Linked DNA regions of Noviherbaspirillum saxi. The protein of the gene in region 2 interacts with the protein of the main gene of each other region in a pairwise test. Links are inferred from orthologs where the notes say so. Each region holds a gene or a part of one and is shown on either strand. Other genes may lie near its edges.

What was found.
Region 1: the proteins of D3871_RS14980 (region 2) and groL interact in binary tests that used the Escherichia coli proteins (3 or more experiments, as listed by UniProt). The link is inferred for Noviherbaspirillum saxi from one-to-one orthologs.

What each region holds. Positions count from the first base shown.
Region 1 is NZ_QYUO01000001.1:1,030,215-1,033,393, forward strand. What follows is about bases 35-2,891. They hold groL (chaperonin GroEL), read right to left. Parts: upstream 2,361-2,891; coding sequence 708-2,360; downstream 35-707. Other genes in these bases: D3871_RS04985 (transglutaminase-like domain-containing protein), read left to right, coding at 35-550; groES (co-chaperone GroES), read right to left, coding at 2,399-2,689. Outside these bases: more of D3871_RS04985, read left to right, coding at 1-34; D3871_RS05000 (organic hydroperoxide resistance protein), read right to left, coding at 3,172-3,179.
Region 2 is NZ_QYUO01000001.1:3,162,885-3,166,136, forward strand. What follows is about bases 182-3,111. They hold D3871_RS14980 (ABC transporter ATP-binding protein), read right to left. Parts: upstream 2,084-3,111; coding sequence 1,280-2,083; downstream 182-1,279. Other genes in these bases: mlaD (outer membrane lipid asymmetry maintenance protein MlaD), read right to left, coding at 182-390; mlaE (lipid asymmetry maintenance ABC transporter permease subunit MlaE), read right to left, coding at 504-1,283; D3871_RS14985 (glutamate synthase subunit beta), read right to left, coding at 2,226-3,111. Also shown: more of mlaD, read right to left, coding at 1-181; more of D3871_RS14985, read right to left, coding at 3,112-3,252. UniProt on the Escherichia coli protein: Part of the ABC transporter complex MlaFEDB, which is involved in a phospholipid transport pathway that maintains lipid asymmetry in the outer membrane by retrograde trafficking of phospholipids from the outer membrane to the inner membrane.

The DNA.
Region 1 (3,179 bases), 2.1 Mb from region 2 along the record:
CGACTGGCATCATCCATCGATCAGGCTTAAGGCCGAGCAGCTTGCCGCCGATGCGCAGTCCGACCATGACATTGCCGAGCGCTGCTTCGAGTTTGTCCGTGATGGCATCAAGCACAGCTGGGATTACAGACTCAATCCGGTCACCTGTACCGCATCCGACGTGCTGATGCACGGAACCGGATATTGCTATGCCAAGAGCCATCTGCTGGCCGCTTTGTTGCGAGCAAATGGCATCCCGGCCGGACTGTGCTATCAACGCCTGACCATTGCCGACGACCGTCCTCCGTTCTGCCTGCATGGATTGAATGCGGTTTATCTGAAAGACTACGGCTGGTACCGTATCGATGCGCGGGGCAACAAGGCGGGCGTCAACGCCATGTTTTGTCCTCCCAAGGAACAACTGGCATTTCCGATACTGCACGAGGCGGAGCATGATTTGCCCGAAATCTGGCCCGAGCCGCTGCCGGTGGTCATACACGCATTGACTACCCATGCGACCGTGGAAGAGGTGATGACCAATCTTCCAGACGTCGAATTGTTCGCCCGCTGACCGTCATAGGGATTGTCGGATTATCGCGCAGGTATTTGTTGCCCGACACGTGTCGAACGCATAAGACAAAAGGCCCGCCAGACAATGTCTCGCGGGCCTTTCTTTAGCGTCTACAGGACTGCGAAAGGCATTGCTGCCCTTCGCCGGCCGGTAAAAATTACATCATGCCGTCCATGCCGCCCATACCGCCCATGCCACCCATACCGCCCATGCCTGCGCCGCCAGCCGGCTTGTCTTCAACCAGTTCGGACACGGTGCAGTCTGTGGTCAGCATCAGGCCTGCGATCGACGCTGCGTTTTGCAGTGCCGAACGAGTGACCTTGGCCGGATCCAGCACGCCCATTTCAACCATGTCGCCATAGGTGCCGTTGGCAGCGTTGTAACCGAAGTTACCCTTGCCTTCCAGAACCTTGTTGACAACGACCGAAGCTTCTTCACCGGCGTTGGACACGATCATGCGCAGCGGCTCTTCGATAGCGCGCAGAACGATCTTGATACCAGCTTCCTGATCGGCGTTGTCGCCTTTCACGGTGATGTTTGCACGAGCACGCAGCAGGGCAACGCCGCCGCCAGGAACGATGCCTTCTTCAACGGCGGCACGGGTTGCGTGCAATGCGTCTTCGACACGTGCCTTCTTCTCTTTCATTTCAACTTCGGTTGCAGCGCCAACCTTGATCACTGCAACGCCGCCTGCCAGCTTGGCAACGCGTTCTTGCAGCTTTTCACGGTCGTAGTCGGAAGTCGCTTCTTCGATCTGAACGCGGATCTGCTTGACGCGCGCTTCGATAGCGGGATGTTCACCGGCGCCGTCGATCAGCGTGGTGTTTTCCTTGCCGATTTCGATACGCTTGGCTTGGCCGAGATCGGTCAGCGTGGCTTTTTCCAGAGTCAGGCCGACTTCTTCAGCGATCACTTGTCCACCGGTCAGGATGGCGATGTCTTCCAACATGGCTTTGCGGCGGTCGCCGAAGCCAGGAGCCTTGACGGCGCAAGTCTTCAGGATGCCACGGATGTTGTTGACCACCAGAGTTGCCAGCGCTTCGCCTTCGATGTCTTCAGCGATGATCAGCAGCGGACGGCCAGCCTTGGCAACTTGCTCCAGTACCGGCAGCAGGTCACGGATGTTCGAGATTTTCTTGTCGAACAGCAGGATGAACGGGTTTTCCAGAACAGCGACTTGCTTTTCAGGATTGTTGATGAAGTACGGGGACAGGTAGCCGCGGTCGAACTGCATGCCTTCGACGATGTCGAGTTCGTCGTTCAGGGACTTGCCATCTTCAACGGTGATAACGCCTTCCTTGCCGACTTTTTCCATGGCTTCAGCGATACGGTCGCCGATGGATGCGTCGGAGTTGGCGGAAATGGCGCCAACCTGGGCGATTTCCTTGGAAGTGGTGCAGGGCTTGGCGATGTTCTTGAGCTGCTCGACGGTGGCAGTCACTGCCTTGTCGATGCCGCGCTTGAGGTCCATCGGGTTCATGCCGGCGGCGACATATTTCATGCCTTCGCGGACGATTGCCTGGGCCAGCACGGTAGCGGTAGTTGTACCGTCACCAGCGTTGTCAGATGTCTTGGAAGCGACTTCCTTGACCATCTGGGCGCCCATGTTCATGAGCTTGTCTTTCAGTTCGATCTCTTTCGCGACCGAAACGCCGTCCTTGGTGACGGTCGGGGCGCCGAAGGAGCGCTCCAGCACTACGTTACGGCCTTTCGGGCCGAGGGTGACTTTAACGGCGTTAGCAAGAATGTTGACGCCTTCAACCATCTTGGCACGGGCGGCATCGCCGAATACTACGTCTTTAGCTGCCATGTTCGATACTCCTTAATATGATTGTTTGGATATCTGTATTACTTCTGGACAACGGCCATGATGTCTTCTTCGCGCATCACCAGCAGTTCGTCGCCTTCGACTTTCACGGTTTGGCCGGAGTATTTGCCAAACAGGACTACGTCGCCGACTTTGACTTCCAGCGCGCGAACTTTGCCATCTTCGAGGATCTTGCCGTTGCCTACAGCGAGGATTTTGCCCTGATCCGGCTTCTCCGCAGCGGCTTCCGGGAGAACGATGCCGGACGCAGTCTTGGTTTCCTGGTCGAGGCGCTTGACGATGACGCGATCGTGCAATGGACGAAGGTTCATACAAACTCCTTAAAAATCAATAAGTTATAATTGTTTGCGGCTAGTGTGCTGCAAAGCGTATTTCACCGTGCAGCATGACCGCACTGGAAAAATTGGTAGGCTAGAGGAAATTGTTAGCACTCTCCCCTAACGAGTGCTAAGTATATGGGCGACAATTTGTTTTTTCAAGAGCGGCTGTTTTCATGTCATCTCAAACCGGCCGGGCGCTGGCGCAGAAATGCGAACAGGCAGGAATGAATTTTGGGAAAAAGATCGCATGGATGCGCGGCGGGCCCCATTTTAATGGCGGATAGGCGCCGGACTCGGAAGATCGTCGAATCTTTGATTTAAATAAATAACCGTTTCCTCAAAGGAAACTTTTATTCCAGCCTGTGGATGCGACCGATAAGTTATTAATCGCACATAAAACAAAAAGCCCTTTTGGAAGGGCCAAGGGCTTTTTCCCGATTCGCAAATCGCTTCGGTAGCTTTTTTCCAGACAATCAGGCCA
Region 2 (3,252 bases):
CATTTTGATACGATCGCCGGCAGCCAGATTATTGGTGTCGCCGCCGGCCTCAAGGCCGATATATTGTTCACCCAGTAATCCGGCGGTCAGAATCTTCGCCGAGGTGTCCTTGGGAAATTTGTAAGTGTTTTCCAGGTCAAGGGTGACAATCGCCTGAAAACTTTTGTCATCAAAGCGGATGTCGGCCACGCGACCGACCACGACGCCGGCACTCTTAACCGGCGCGCGCGGCTTGAGGCCACCGATATTGTCGAACTTCGTGGTGACGGCATAGGTCTGCGCAAACGAAAGCGAACTCATGTTTCCGGCTTTGAGAGCCAGAAATACCAGTGCCGCTGCGCCTAACAAGACGAACATGCCGACCCACAGGTCTAATGATTTACGTTGCATGAAGCTTACTCTAACTATATGTCGTGAAACCTGTAGCGGGGTTTCATACCGTGAAAGGTTATATATTTACTAGGTGACCACCGGATGACGATGGTTCCTTCTGCAGCAACTGTTCAATTGAACATGAGGGCCGTCAACAGAAAGTCCAGCCACAAGACTGTCAGTGATGCGATGACGACTGTGCGTGTTGTCGCTCGGGCAACGCCTTCCGGTGTCGGTTGCGCTTCGTAACCCTGGAACAATGCTATGAACGTTACCGCAAATCCGAACACCACGCTTTTGATCACACCGTTGGCGATGTCTTTCCATACATCGACGCCGGCCTGCATCTGCGACCAGAATGCGCCTTCATCGACGCCGATCAACTGAACGCCGACGATGTAGCCGCCGAGGATGCCGACCGCACTGAAAATCGCGGCCAATACCGGCATGGCGATCACACCTGCCCAAAAACGCGGCGCGATCACCCGCTGCATGGGATTGACCGCCATCATTTCCATCGCCGACAATTGCTCGCCAGCCTTCATCAAACCGATTTCCGCCGTCAGCGAAGTCCCTGCGCGCCCGGCAAACAACAAGGCGGTGACCACGGGACCGAGTTCGCGTGTCAGCGACAGGGCTACCAGCAAGCCCAGGGCCTGCTCGGAGCCGTAGCGATTCAAAGTGTAATACCCTTGCAGCCCAAGCACAAAGCCGACGAACAGGCCCGACACGGCAATAATCACCAGCGAATAATTGCCAATGAAATGAATCTGGTCGGTGACCAGCCGAGGTCGCCGCAGCATGCCGCCGGACGCGCCAAGCACGGCAAGAAATGAGCGTGCAGCAAAGCCAACATTGCTGACCGATTCACGCACCCGGCGCCCGAGCCCCGCAATCAGGTCGACTATCATTGCGGCTGCCCCAGCTGCAAATCCTCTGCGAGCGAACGGCCTGCATAATGGAATGGCACCGGACCATCGGCTTCCGCATGCACGAACTGCTTTACGTAGAGATCGTCCGAAGCCTGCATCTGCGCCGGCGTCCCGTGTGCAACGATTTTCCCTTGCGACAGAAAATACACATAGTCGGCAATGAGGAAGGTTTCATGCACATCATGCGACACGACGATCGAAGTCGAGCCCAGTGCATTATTTAACCGCCGAATCAGGTTCGCCGTCACTCCCATGGAAATGGGATCGAGGCCGGCAAATGGTTCGTCGTACATGATCAATTGCGGATCCAGCGCGACGGCACGCGCCAGTGCGACCCGGCGCGCCATGCCGCCGGATATTTCCGATGGCTTCAACTGCGCCGCGTTGCGCAATCCGACTGCATGCAATTTCATCAGTACCAGGTCGCGGATCAGCTCTTCCGGCAGGCGCGTATGCTCGCGCAGCGGGAAAGCGACATTTTCAAATACCGAGAGATCGGTAAACAGCGCACCATGCTGAAACAACATGCCCATCTTGCGCCGCAATGCATAAAGCGCATCGGTCTTGCGTGGATTGACAGCTTCGCCGTCAACGGTAACAGTACCCCGTTGCTGGGCAATTTGCCCACCGATCAGGCGCAGGATCGTGGTTTTCCCGGAGCCGGAGCCGCCCATGACCGCGACGACCTTCCCGCGCGGGAAATCCATCTGGAGTCCCGACAGGATAGGACGGGGGCCATAGGAGAAATGCAGGTCACGGATTTCGACAAGGTTAGGCACAACACGAACTTTTTACGCAAAGACGAGATTGTAGTGCAGAAAGTGCAATCGCACTTTTGAACTAACCCAAGAGTCAGATAAAAAGCCACAAAAAAACCCGCCAAATCTTTCGATCAGGCGGGCTTTTTGCAATAAATATAGCTTATCGGGGCAGAACCGATGATCCCATCAGGTATTCATCGACCGCTTTTGCGCACTGACGGCCTTCACGGATCGCCCAGACCACGAGCGACTGGCCGCGACGCATGTCGCCGGCGGCAAATACCTTGTCCACCGAGGTCTTGTAGCAGCCGTCGCCGTCGGTTGTCGCCTTGGCATTGCCACGCGCATCCTTGTCGACGCCGAACGCATCCAGCACCTGCTGCACCGGTGATACAAAGCCCATGGCCAGCAATACCAGGTCGGCCTTCAGTTCGAATTCGGAATTCGGCACTTCCTGCATCTTGCCGTCCTTCCATTCGACGCGGGCAGCGATCAGTTTTTCGACCTTGCCATTCTTGCCTTCGAGACGCTTGGTGGCGACTGCCCAGTCGCGGTCGCAACCTTCTTCGTGCGAAGACGAGGTGCGCAGCTTGGTCGGCCAGTATGGCCAGACCAGCGGCTTGTTCTCTTCTTCCGGCGGTTGCGGCAGCAGTTCGAATTGCACCACCGATGCGGCGCCGTGACGATTGGATGTGCCGACGCAGTCGGAACCAGTATCGCCGCCGCCGATCACGATGACGTTCTTGCCGGTCGCCATGATCTGGTCTTTCAGCTTGTCGCCGGCATTGACCTTGTTTTGCAGCGGCAGGAATTCCATTGCATAGTGCACGCCCTTCAGTTCGCGGCCGGGAACCGGCAGGTCGCGCGGGGTTTCCGCGCCGCCGGCGATGACGATCGCGTCGAAATCTTTCTTCAACTGTTCAGTCGAGACAGTTTCCTTGGCCCAGTTATAGACATTGGATGGGAAATCCTTGCCAACGAAAACGCTGGTGCGGAACGTCACGCCTTCGGCCTTCATCTGTTCGACACGGCGGTCGATATGCGACTTTTCCATCTTGAAGTCGGGGATGCCGTAACGCAGCAGGCCACCAACACGGTCATTCTTTTCAAACACGGTGACGTCATGCCCGACGCGCGCCAGTTGCTGAGCCGCTGCAAGGCCGGCAGGACCGGAACCAACGACGGCG